DNA from 3 places in the Amycolatopsis sp. NBC_00345 genome. Region 2 is predicted to be linked to each of the others. Evidence: riboswitches for the same ligand, from Rfam matches in the RefSeq annotation. Region 2 holds a riboswitch; each other region holds the start of a gene.
What was found. Region 2 has a riboswitch for S-adenosylmethionine ahead of thrC (threonine synthase). Riboswitches for the same ligand answer to the same signal wherever they lie in the genome.

Region 1: linked by a shared signal. The riboswitch ahead of OG943_RS20495 (aminotransferase class V-fold PLP-dependent enzyme) and the one ahead of thrC (threonine synthase) in region 2 are both predicted to bind S-adenosylmethionine.
Region 3: linked by a shared signal. The riboswitch ahead of OG943_RS30685 (methionine ABC transporter ATP-binding protein) and the one ahead of thrC (threonine synthase) in region 2 are both predicted to bind S-adenosylmethionine.

Annotation. Positions count from the first base shown of each region.
Region 1 is NZ_CP107995.1:4,645,486-4,649,610, forward strand. It holds gene OG943_RS20490 (hypothetical protein) at 1-504, opposite strand, end outside; gene OG943_RS20495 (aminotransferase class V-fold PLP-dependent enzyme) at 534-1,901, opposite strand; SAM riboswitch class IV at 1,942-2,056, opposite strand; gene OG943_RS20500 (M23 family metallopeptidase) at 2,141-2,926, opposite strand; gene OG943_RS20505 (potassium/proton antiporter) at 3,225-4,125, opposite strand, start outside.
Region 2 is NZ_CP107995.1:5,099,957-5,104,081, reverse strand. It holds gene OG943_RS22695 (ComEC/Rec2 family competence protein) at 1-912, shown strand, start outside; gene thrC (threonine synthase) at 990-2,255, opposite strand; SAM riboswitch class I at 2,268-2,401, opposite strand; gene holA (DNA polymerase III subunit delta) at 2,535-3,506, shown strand; gene rpsT (30S ribosomal protein S20) at 3,653-3,913, opposite strand.
Region 3 is NZ_CP107995.1:6,850,763-6,854,887, forward strand. It holds gene OG943_RS30680 (4-(cytidine 5'-diphospho)-2-C-methyl-D-erythritol kinase) at 1-242, opposite strand, end outside; gene OG943_RS30685 (methionine ABC transporter ATP-binding protein) at 495-1,508, opposite strand; SAM riboswitch class I at 1,722-1,812, opposite strand; gene OG943_RS30690 (hypothetical protein) at 2,002-2,244, opposite strand; gene OG943_RS30695 (TetR/AcrR family transcriptional regulator) at 2,305-2,892, shown strand; gene rsmA (16S rRNA (adenine(1518)-N(6)/adenine(1519)-N(6))-dimethyltransferase RsmA) at 2,924-3,766, opposite strand; gene OG943_RS30705 (transglycosylase family protein) at 3,805-4,125, opposite strand, start outside.

The DNA.
Region 1 (4,125 bases), 450 kb from region 2:
TTCGTGCCAGGCGAGCACCAGCAGCCCGAGCGCCGCGAGCGCCGGGCCGCGCACCTCGGCCGTGAGGCCGAACTGCGCGAACGCGAGCAGGTCGAGCAACGGCACAGCCAGCACCCCGCCCACCAGCGCCAGCACGAACCGGCCGGTGCGGTACGGCGTCCCGGCCCGCCGGGCGGCGACCGCGTATCCGACGAGGACGGCGGCCACCACGAGCGCGAGCATGATCAGCCAGCTGTTCGAGGGCGCGAACGTCGCCGGCATGGACGTCGCCGGGACCACGGGCGGCTGGCTGTAGGCATACACCGTTGTCTGCCCGGATCCGACCTCGGCGGGCGCCAGCCGCGCCGTGGCCTGCAATGTCGCAGCGACCTCACCCTGCACTGCCACCGCGACGTCGTAGGCCCGGTGCGGATCCGGCGCCGCGGCGCGCTGCGCCCCGATCAGCACCAGCTCGGCGAAACCCAGTAAGGCCAATGGAAACGCGTACCGCGGCGGTCTCCCCATGCGGGGAGCCTAGCGGACCGGCGCGACGCTCAGGCGCAGAACGGCGGCAGCTCGCGCGGGTCCCCGACGGGCGCCCAGCGGCCGTCCACCTTCTCGTACTGCCAGCGCGCGCCACGGGCGGCGATCTGGCGCAGAGCGAGCACCACGCGGTCGACGTGCTCCGCCGTGCTGCCGAGGCCCAGGCTGACGCGCACGGCCTGCTGCCCGTCACCGCCGGCGACGCCGATCAGGCGCTTCGTGGCGACGTGCGCGCAGAAGGCGCCGTCGCGGACGCCGATGCCGTATTCGGCCGACAGCACCGCGGCGAGCCAGCCGGGCTCGAAGCCGTCGACGACGAAGCTCACCGTGCCGACGCGGTCGACCGGCGCGTCGAACAGCCGCAGCTCGGCGCAGCCGGGGATGCCGGCCAGGCCCTTGCGCAGCCGCTCCAGCAGCTCGGCCTCGTGCTCGCCGACGGCGTCCCACTGCGCGGCCAGCTGCTCGCACGCGACGCCGAGCGCGTACACGCCGACAGTGTTCGGCGAGCCCGCTTCGTGCCGCTCCGGGCCGGAGTTCCAGACCACGGCCTCTTCGGTGACGAGCTTGGTCGCGCCGCCGCCGGCGAGGTACGGCTGGGCGGCGCGCAGCCAGTCCGCGCGGCCGATCAGCGCGCCGGCGCCGAAGGGCGCGTACAGCTTGTGGCCGGACAGCGCGACGTAGTCCACGTCCAGCTCCCGCAGCGAGATGCGGCGGTGCGGCGCGAGCTGCGCGGCGTCGAGCGCGATGCGGGCGCCGTGTTTCCTTGCCACGGCGGCGATCTCGGCCACCGGGAGCAGCTCACCGGTCACATTGGACGCTCCGGTCACCACCACCAGCCGCGGGCCCTGCGGGCAGTCCGCGAGCGCTTCGTCCACAACGGACACTGCCGCGAGCCGCGTGCGCGGAAGGCTGACGCGGCGGACGTTCCGGCCGCGCCACGGCAGCAGCGCGGCGTGGTGCTCGGTGTCGAACACGACCACGGAGGTGTTCTTCGGCAGGGCGCGGGCCAGGAGGTTGAAGGAATCCGTGGTGTTGCGCGTGAACACGACGGTGTCGGTGCCGCGCGCGTCGACGAAGCGGCGAAGGATGTCGCGGGTGCGCTCGTAAAGCCGCGTCGAGACCTGCGACGCGAAGCCCGCGCCGCGGTGGACGCTCGCGTACCAGGGCAGGAACTCGTCGACGGCCGTGCGCACCGCGTCCAGGCACGGCGCGCTGGCGGCGTGGTCGAGGTTCGCGTAGCCGATCTCGCCGCCGGTCACCAGCGGCACCCGCAGGCCCGCGCCGGCGACGGCCGGGATCCCCTGCGGCGCAACGGTTCCAGCGGCGTCAGTGGTGCCCGTGGTTTCGGCGGTGCAGGTGCGATCGAGGGCGAGAGTCATGAGGGTGCCTCCTCGGCAGTCCGGGGGACCCCCGGCGAGGGGCCCGCGCTTGCCTGCCGCACGACGCGACCGGCCTGGTCCTCACCCGGGGCACCCCACCGCGGTAGGAGGGTTGCCGGCCAGCAAGCCGGGGCTTCGCGCTGGCACTCATGACCTGTTTTCGAAGGTAACCGAACGGAGTGGGTTCGAGCCAGCCCCGTCCCGCGATCTGAGACCGCGGTCACACGTTCGGCGGACTGTTACGGGGTGTCGCGGAACCGGCCGGGCAGCTGGACGAGCTGGCGGTCGGCCAGGTGCGTCGCGGTGCCGTCGTACTGCTCGGCACCGGCGGTGAACTGCCAGCCGCCGATCTCCTTGCCGTCGACGGGCTGGCCGTAAGCCGCCGCGACGGTCGAGGTGAGGCGGGCGTAGGAGACGTTGTCCCAGTCGCCGATGGCGGCTTCACGGTCGTTCGCTTCACGATCGCGGGGTGCGGCTTCGCGATCTCCGGGCGCGGCCTCGCGATCGCCCGGCGCGGCGGCGGTGGCCGGGGCGGCGGGCAGGGTCCAGAGGGTGAAGTGCACGTGGGCGCCGGTGCTGCTGCCCCCGCACGGGAGCGCGTTGCCGGTGGACCCGAGCGGAGCGCCGGCCTCGACCTGCTCACCGTCGGTGACCTGGATGGCCTCCATGTGGTAGTAGCCGGTCCGCCAGCCGCCCGCGTGGTCGATGGTCACCCAGTCGCCGCCGGAGCAGTGCTGCAGGTGGACAGTCCCGGCCAGCGGCGCGCGCACGGTCCGGTCGGCGGGGCTGAAGTCGATGGCGTTCTTGACGCCATCGGACCCGTCGTCGGAGTGGATGCCGGCCGAGTAGACCTGCTGCCCCAGCGCGAACGGGAACGCCATCGCCGGGAACGCCGTGGCCGGGGATGGCACCGTCGGGGACGGCGCCGACTCGGCCGCCGCGGGGCCCGCGAGCAGCACGCCGGCTGTCAGCGTCAAGACGGCGGCAGCGGTGGTCGTGGTGCCCCAGCTCCGAAGTTTCGTCACCCTGCGTACTCCTTTGGGTCAGCCTTCCCCCGTTCGATGGAGTCGAACGGGCGGAGGTTAACCCGAAAGGGCGACATTTGGGAATGATCACTGCGAAATTCGCGTGAAACCGAGGTGTGGTGCCGCGGACGGGTGGGGGGCGCTCGCCGCGAGCCGACCTGCGGAGGTTCACCTCACCCCGTGGGCCCGCGGGCGGTGATCAGAACGCACTGGTCGGCGACGTGCGCTCCCCCGCTCGGGTCAGCGGCCGGGCTCATCACACCAGCAGGTCAGCCGCCCAGCTCCCGCCGCCGGCGGGTCAGCGGCCGTCTTCCCCACGCCAGCGGGCCAGGCGCCCGGCGCGGTCCACGGCGCGGATCCGGCGCTCCACCGCCTCCCGGACGCTCGCGGTGGTCACCACGAGGAGCTGGTCGTCCACCTGCAAGCGGCTCGTCTTCTGCGGGGTGAAACCCGCGCCGGCGCGGACGATCAGGCTCACCGTGGCGCCGGCGGGCAGGCCCAGCTCCGAGAGGTACACCCCGTGCAGCTTCGAGCCCTTCTGGATGCGCACCTGCAGCAGCTCGGCGCCCAGCTCGTCCAGCGGCGCGGCGTCCACCTCGATCTCGTGGGCCTCGGCCGGCTTGGCGAGGCCCAGCAGCCGGGCGAACGGGCCGAGGGTGGCGCCCTGCAGCAGCGTCAGCACGATGACCAGCACGAATACCGCGTCGACCAGCTGTTCGGCGCCGGGGACGCCCTCCGAGAGCGGGATCATCGCGAGCACGATCGGCACGGCCCCGCGCAGGCCGGCCCACGACAGGAACGCCTGTTCTCGCCACGGCAGCCGGAACGGCAGCATCGAGAGCACCACCGACAGCGGCCGCGCGAGCAGGAGCACCACCGCGCCCGCGACGAGGCCGGGCACCAGCGTCTCCAGCAGCCGGCTCGGCGAGGCGAACAGGCCGAGCAGCACGAACAGCCCGATCTGCGCGAGCCAGCCGAGCCCTTCGGCGAACGAGAGCGTGTCCGAGCGGTGCGGCAGCTTGGAGTTGCCCAGCACCAGCCCGGCGACGTACGTGGCGAGCAGGCCCGAAGCGTGCGCCAGCTGCCCGGACGAGTACGCCACTATGCAGACCGCGACCGTCGCGAGCGGGTACAAGCCGGTGGCCGGCAACGCGGCCCGCCGCAGCGCCATCGCGCCCAGCCAGCCGAACAGCAGGCCG
Region 2 (4,125 bases):
GTCGTGGTCTTCGCGCTGCGGTTCCGGCGGGTGCGGCTGCTGGTCGCCGTCGCGCTGGTCGCGGTGCTGCTGACCGTCGTGCCGGCCCGGGTGCTCGCGCCGGGCTGGCCGCCGCCGGGCTGGGCGATGGTGGAGTGCGACGTCGGGCAGGGCGACGCCTTGGTGCTGGCCACCGCCGAGCCCGGGCGGGCGGTGGTCGTCGACACCGGGCCCGAGCCGGGGCCGGTCGACGAATGCCTGCGGCGGCTCGGGGTCGACCGGGTGCCGCTGGTGGTGCTGTCGCACCTGCACGCCGACCACACCGGCGGGCTGGCGTCGGTGTTCGAGGGCCGGGCCGTCGGGGCGATCGCGATCGGGCCCGGCCGCGCTCCGGGCTGGGCGTGGCAGCAGGTCTCACGCGAGGCCGCGCGCCGGGGCGTGCCGTTGCTGGAACTGAGCCAGGGGCAGCGGCTGTCCTGGCCGGGGCTCGCGCTCGACGTGCTCGGCCCGCGCTACGTCACGGCGCGCTCGCCCGCGGAGCAGGACGGCACGATGATCAACAACAGCTCGGTCGTGCTGCGGGCGGAGACACCCGCGGGCCGGGTGCTGCTGCCGGGAGACGTGGAACTGGCCGCGCAGGCCGACTTGCTGGCGGAAGGCGCGGACCTGCGGGCCGACGTGCTGAAGGTGCCGCACCACGGCTCGAGGTTCTCGGTGCCGGGCTTCCTTTCGGCGGCAGCGCCGCGGGCGGCGCTGGTGAGTGTGGGCGCGGGCAACAGCTACGGCCACCCGAGCCAGTCCACTATGGACGTGCTGAAGACCTTGGGCGCGCTGGTGACCCGGACCGACGTGGACGGTGACACCGCGGTGCTGCCCGGTGCGGGCGGGCCGGCGATCGCCCGCCGTGGCGAGGCCCGTGGGCCACCCCGCTAGGTCGTGCGCCTGTAGTGAAGGACTCCTTGCCTACTCTCAAGGTAGGCAAGGAGTCCTTCACCGCCGTGGGGAAGGGCTCAGAAGCCGAGTGCCTTGCTGACCGCTGCGGCGGACGGCGGCACGGTCGCCTTCGGGCCGATGCGGCCCTCGACGGCGTCCAGCGTCTTGAGGCCGTCGCCGGTGATGAGCAGCACGGTCTCGGCGTCGGGGTCGAGCTTGCCGGTCTCCACCAGCTTCTTCGCGGTGGCGACGGTGACGCCGCCCGCGGTCTCGGTGAAGATGCCCTCGGTGCGCGCGAGCAGCCGGATGCCCTCCACGACCTCCTCGTCGCTGACGTCCTCGATCGCGCCGCCGGTGCGGTTGACCACGTCGAGCACGTACGGGCCGTCGGCCGGGTTGCCGATCGCGAGCGAGCGGGCGATGGTGTCCGGCTTCACCGGCTGGACCACGTCGTGGCCGGCGCGGAACGCCGCCGAGACGGGGGAGCAGCCGGTGGCCTGGGCCCCGAACACCTTGTACGGGCTGGCTTCCACCAGGCCGAGCTGGCCGAGCTCGCGGAATCCCTTGTCCACCTTGGTCAGCTGCGAACCGGAGGCGATCGGGACCACGATCTGCTCGGGGATGCGCCAGCCGAGCTGCTCGGCGACCTCGAAGGCGAGCGTCTTCGAGCCCTCGGAGTAGTAGGGGCGGACGTTGACGTTCACGAACGCCCACGAAGCGTGCTCGGCGGCCAGCTCGGTGGCGAGGCGGTTGACGTCGTCGTAGTTGCCGTCCACCGCGATCAGCGCGCCGTCGTACACCGCGGTGGTGAGGATCTTGGCCCGCTCCAACGTCTTCGGGACCAGCACCACCGACTGCCAGCCGGCGCGCGCGGCCGCGGCGGCGACCGCGTTGGCCAGGTTGCCGGTGGACGGACAGGCCAGCACCTCGAAGCCGAACTCGCGGGCGGCCGCCAGCGCGACGGCGACCACGCGGTCCTTGAACGAGTGTGTCGGGTTGCCGGTATCGTCCTTGACCCACAGGCTCTTGAGGCCCAGCGCCTTCGCGAGCCGGTCGGCGCGCACGAGGCGGGTGCCGCCGGGCTCGGTGTTGGGGATCTCCTCGACGTTCGAGGGCACGGGCAGGAGCTTCTTGTAGCGCCAGATGTTGTTCGGCCCGGCTTCGATGTCCTCGCGGCGCACGCGGCCGAAGTCGTAGGCGACCTCGAGCGGCGAGAAGTCCTCGGCGGACACGAACTCCGGGGCGAGCGGCTGCCGGTGGCCCTCTTCCTTCGACACCAGCTCGACGGCGGGACCCAGGTCCACGGTCTTGCTGGCGGAGGTCGTTCCGAGGGTAACGGTCATCACGAGGTTCCTTCCTCATCTTCCCCGCCGAAGCGGGCCGGAATTGGCACCGTGGTCGTCAGCTATCCCGCGATCGCGGGATGACAGGCTGTACGCCGGTTGCCGGGGCTTCGTCGGGCCGTTCCCTCTGCCCCTCTGGATGAGCGGTATTCGATTGTCGGCGCGCCGTCGCGGGCGCTGCCTCGGCTACACCGTACGACATGGTGATCGCCTCGTGCCACGGTGCCCGCCCACATCACCGGGGCGGGCCTGCCGCCGGACGGGTGAGAGGATGGCCGGGTGACCACCGCCCCCGCGCCGCTCCAGCTCGTCATCGGCGAGGAAGAACTGCTCATCGAACGGGCCGTCCGGGCCGCGCTGGACGCCGCGAGGGCGGCCGACCCGACGGCCGATCTGACGCGCAACCGGGTGTCCGAACTCACACCGCCGGTGCTGGCCGAGCTGGTGAGTCCTTCGCTGTTCAGCGAAGGTCGGGTGATCGTCCTGGACTCGGCGCAGGACATTTCGCAGGACCTGGCCGACGCCGTGCTGGCGTACATCGCTTCGCCGGCGGACGGCATCGTGCTGGTCGTCGTGCACAGCGGCGGGGGCCGGAGCAAGGCGGCGAAGGCGCTGCCCGCGGCGTTGAAAAAGGCGGGCGCGGAGATCATCGAGTGCCCGAAGCTGACGAAGCCCGCCGAGCGCGAGTCGTTCGTGCGCAACGAAGTGCGCCGCTCCGGCGGGAAGATCGACGCCGCGGGCGTGATGGCTCTGCTCGACACCGTCGGCTCGGACCTGCGCGAGCTGTCCTCCGCGGCGACGCAGCTGGTCGCCGACGCCGGGGGCGTGGTGGACGAGCAGGCGGTCCGCCGCTATCACACCGGCCGCGCCGACGTGACCGGCTTCGCAGTGGCGGAGAAGGCCGTGTCGGGCGACCGCGGGGCGGCACTGGAGTCGTTGCGCTGGGCGATGCAGCTGGGTGTCCCGCACGTCCTGGTCGCCGACGCGCTGGCGGACGCGGTCCGCACCGTCGCGCGCGTCTCGGCGGCGGGCCGTGGCAACCCGAACCAGATGGCGGGCGAGCTGGGCATGCCGCCGTGGAAGATCCGCAAGGCGCAGGGCCAGTCCCGCGGCTGGGGCCAGGACGGCCTCGCCACCGCGATGCGCGTGGTGGCCCGCCTGAACGCCGAGGTCAAGGGCGCCGCCGCCGACGCGGATTACGCGCTGGAACGCGCGGTCACCGAGGTCGTCGCCGCCAAGGGCGAACGCTGACCCCGCCTACGGGCCCAGACTGACCCTGCTCGTTCCGAGGCGGCCCGGACGCCCGGGTTCCGACCCCAGGACGAAGTACCCCCGGACACGCGAAAGGGGCCCGGCGACCACTGGTCACCGGGCCCCTCCGAAGGAAGAACCGAAAATCAGAGCGAGTTCACGCGCTTCGCGATCGCGGACTTCTTGTTCGCGGCCTGGTTGGCGTGGATGACGCCCTTGGTGACGGCCTTGTCCAGCTTCTTGGCGGCGTCGCGCTGCGCCTCGACGGCCTTGGCCTTGTCGCCCGAGTCGGCGGCGTCGCGGAACTTGCGGATCGCGGTCTTCACCGAGGACCGGATCGCCAGGTTGCGCTGGCGGGCCTTCTCGTTGGTGGTGATGCGCTTGATCTGGGACTTGATGTTGGCCACGGGGGCGCTCCTTGTGTCTCTCGGTGAGTTCGCTGCCGCGTCGAAAGTCGAAAGTGGCCCCGTGCGCCCGCGAGGGGCGCGGCCGGGTTTCCTCCATGACGGAATGCCGCACGGCAACAGCGAGAAAGCCTAACAGCCCTGCTCCGGACCCCTGCGGGCGGCCCGCGGTGATCGGTTCGGTTACGGTGGAGGACGTTAGTGCCTAGGGTTCC
Region 3 (4,125 bases), 1.8 Mb from region 2:
GCGGCCAGCTCCTGCGCCGCGCGCCAGGCCAGGTTCGTGGCGTCGGTGGGCACCGCGCCCTCCCCCTCGCCGTAGACCTCGAGCCCGGGCTCGTCGGTGGCCGCGACGGTGACCTCGTCCGTCAGCGACAACGCCTGGAACACGGTGACCAGCTCATGGAAACCGTCCGCACGCTGGTCGCCGATCGCCAGGTGCAGGTTGACCTTGGCCGGGACCCGGACGGTGACTGGGGGAGGAACCACTGCGAGCACCCAGCCAGCCTACGTGGCCGGGCCGATCGGCTTCCCACCAGGAGAAAGCACGGTCAGCCGGACGGATTCGCGCACTCCCGCCCGACCGGGCCCAGGACGCCCGTCCCAAACTCTCGGACGCGCGATCCCTTTGCCCGGACGACGGTCCCTGAAGGCCACCATGAGGGCGTAGTGGTCCCTCATGGTGGCCTTCAGGGGCGTCAATGTCCCTGAAGGTGGCCTTCAGGGACATTGTCGGAACGGTCAGGCGGCGGCGACACCCTGCGGGCCGCGCGCCGTGTGGGTCACGTAAGCACCGCGGTCGGCGATCCACGCCAGCGCGGCGTCGGCGCGCTCACCGCGGACGCCGAGGCGGAAACGGCCGATCGGGGTGTCGCCGATGCGGGTCAGGCCGCCGCCGATGGTGGCGAGCTCGACGTCGAACCGGCCGGCCGCCTCGGGCAGCAGCGCGCCCACGGAGGCGAAGCCGATCAGCACGACGTCGGCCGCGCGGTCGTACTTCGCGGCCTGCGCCCGGGTCGTCTCGATCGCGGGCAGCACCGCCTGCGCGGTCCAGCTGCCCGGCGACGCGATCAGGTCGAGCACCGTGCCGCGCTCGACGATGGCGCCTTCTTCCAGCACCGCGACGTCGTCGCAGACCCGGCGGACGACACCCGCGTCCTGCGTGGTCACCAGCACGGTCACGCCCAGCTCGGCGCGCGCCCGGTCGAGCACGGCCAGCACGGCGCCGGCCTCCTCCGGGGCGACGCCCGCGGTCGGGTCGTCGGCGAGCAGCACGGCAGGGCCGGCCGCCAGCGCCTTGGCGACGGCGACGCGGCGCAGCTGGCCCTCGGTCAGCTCACCCGGGTGCTGACCGGCCCGGGCGGTCAGGCCGACCAGGTCGAGCAGCGAGCCGACGCGGCTGCGGCGTTGCGGGCCGTCGACGCCCAGCTGCTCCAGCGGGGTCGCGATGTTGCCGGCCACGGTGCGCTCGGCGAGCAGCTCCGGCTTGGTGCCGACCACACCGAGCTGGCGGCGGACCTCACGCAGCCGACGGCCGTCGAGGGTGCCGGTGTTGAGGCCGTCGAGCCGCACGACCCCGCGGTCGGGGCGCTCCTGCAGCGCGATGCAACGGGCGAGGGTCGACTTGCCGGAGCCGGCCGGGCCGACCACGCCGAAGAGCGAGCCTGCCTGCACGTCGACGCTCACGTCACGCAGCGCGGCAACCGGATTTCCGTTGTGGGGGAAGGATTTGGACACGTTTTCGACAGTGATCACAAAGGGCTCCAAGGAGGGGCGCAGCACCGTTCACGGGCGCGCCGGGCGTCACCGATAGACCGTCCATAAAGGACGGCGCTCAAGAAGAAGCGGAAGAGAGGATCAGGCGATGACCATGGAGCGTCGACACGCACATACCGAGCGGCGACCTTCGTCGACTACGCGCCGCTTGGTGAGCAGGAGCGGGCGGGCTACCCTCTTCATCGGAAACAGCCTCCATCGGTCCTGGCGGTAGCACCTGCCCTGTGGAGGGTGGTTGCTGCGACTTCGGCGAGCCAGGTCTCTCAGTCGCTCGGGATGGACGTACCGAGTAAAGCCGATCCCATTGGGTGAACGCAAGCGCGTTGGTGCAGATCACACGAGTGGTGGCGTCCGCATACCGGAACACGGCCTCCTGCATCGCGGACCGTGAGGGCGGTTCACCGGTCGGGCCGCTTGACAGGATCGGCCGCGCCCCGATACCGGAGCCGCCGGGAGATTCCCCTGTGGACGGTCAGGAACCCTGCATGGACGGCGCCTTCTTACGCCGCTCGTCGAGCACCACGAGCAGCGCGAACGCCACGACGATCACGCCGGCGGCCACCACGTAGCACCAGGGCGCGTCCAGATAGTTCGAGAACGCCAGCCAGCTCGGCTTACCCTCCCCGAACGCCTTGGACAAAATCGGCACGACGCCCGCGCGGACCCCCACCACGCCGACGACGACCTCCCACAGCCGGTACCAGCCCTCGTTCATGTCCCCTCCTAATGATACGTCTGTATCAGATACACTCGTACCATACCAAGAGGGAGCACCATGGCCAAGCGGGTGGACCACGACCAGCGCCGGCGTCAGATCGCCGAAGCGGTCTGGCGGATCGCGGCCGCGCGTGGCCTGGATTCGGTGAGCATGCGCGAGGTGGCCGCCGAGGCCGGCGTCTCGCTGCGGCTGGTGCAGTACTACTTCGAGACGAAGCACAACCTGCTCGTGCTCGCCCTGCGATACCTCCACGAGCGCGGCGAGCAACGGGCGCAGGCCCGCATCGCGGAGCTGCCGGAGGACAGCGTGCGCGGTGTCCTGCGCTCCGTGCTCACGGAGCTGCTGCCGCTGGACGAAGAGCGCGCACAGTCCCTACGCGTCCACGCCGCGTACTTCAGCCGCACCCACAGCGATCCCGAACTGGCGAAGGTCTTCCTCGGTGAGGGGACGCCGATCGAAGACCTGGTGACCGGGCTGCTGTCCGCGGCGGCGCTCGGGCCCGGCGCGGACCCCCGGCACGAGGCGAACCTGCTCGTCTCGGGCATCACCGGACTCGGGCTGGACCTGTTGTACGACCGCTACCGGCCCGACGAGGTCATCGCGACGCTCGACTACCACCTCGACCGGCTGTTCGGCACGGCCTGACGCGGGTCAGGCCGGACCGCGACGGCCCGGTTCAGACCTGGGCGGCGAGCCGCGCGAAGGCGTGGACGTCCAGCTGCTCGCCGCGGGTCCGCGGGTCGATGCCCGCGGCCGTCAGCAGCTCGCCCGCGCGGTCGGCGGACCCGGCCCAGCCCGCCAGCGCGGCGCGCAAGGTCTTGCGGCGCTGGGAGAACGCGGCGTCCACGAGGTCGAACAGGGTCTTGCGGTCGATGTCGGTCACCGGCGTCGCGGCCCGTTCGAAGGAGACCAGGGCCGAATCGACGTTCGGCACCGGCCAGAAGACGTTGCGGGGCACGGCGGCCACCTTGCGGGCCGGGCCGTACCAGGCGAGCTTCACGCTCGGCACGCCGTAGATGCGGCTGCCGGGGCCGGCGGCCATCCGGTCGGCCACCTCGGTCTGGACCATCACCAGCCCCCGCTGCAGCGAAGGCAGCTCGGCCAGCAGGTGCAGCACCACGGGCACCGCGACGTTGTACGGCAGGTTCGCGACCAGCGACACGGGCGCGGCCGGCAGATCGGCGGCCCGCAGGCGCAGAGCGTCGGCGCCGAGGACGGAAAGACGTTCGGCGGCCTCGGGCGCCCGCTCCGCCGCGGTCCGCGGGAGGCGCGCGGCCAGCACGGGATCGATCTCGACGGCGACCACGTCCGCGCCCGAGCCCAGCAACCCGAGGGTCAGGGAGCCCAGCCCGGGCCCGACTTCGAGGACGACGTCACCCGCGCCGACTCCGGCCAGGTCGACGATGCGGCGAACCGTGTTGGGGTCGTGCACGAAGTTCTGCCCGAGCTTCTTCGTCGGACGGACGTCGAGCTCGGCCGCCATTCCGCGGATCTCGGCAGGCCCCAGCAGTTCAACCACCGGGAGAGCCTACCGAGCCGTCGGTACGGAGGTGGAACTCAGGCCTTCTTGCCGCAGACCGGCCAAGCGCCGTAGCCACCGCGCGAGTCGCGGACCTTCTCGGCGACCGCGATCTGCTGGGCGCGGCTGGCCTGGTACGGGTAGGCCGCGTACTGGTCGCCGCCGTAGGCGTCCCAGGTCCCCTTGTCGAACTGGAGGCCGCCGTAGTACTTGTTGCCGGTGTTGGCGGCCCAGTTGCCGGTCGACTCGCACTGCGCGATGCGGTCCCAGGCGGAGCCGTCGCCGATGTCCGGGTCGGCGGGCTTCATGGTGCCCACCTTGATGATCTTCGGCTTGGCCTGCACCAGGATCTGCTCGGA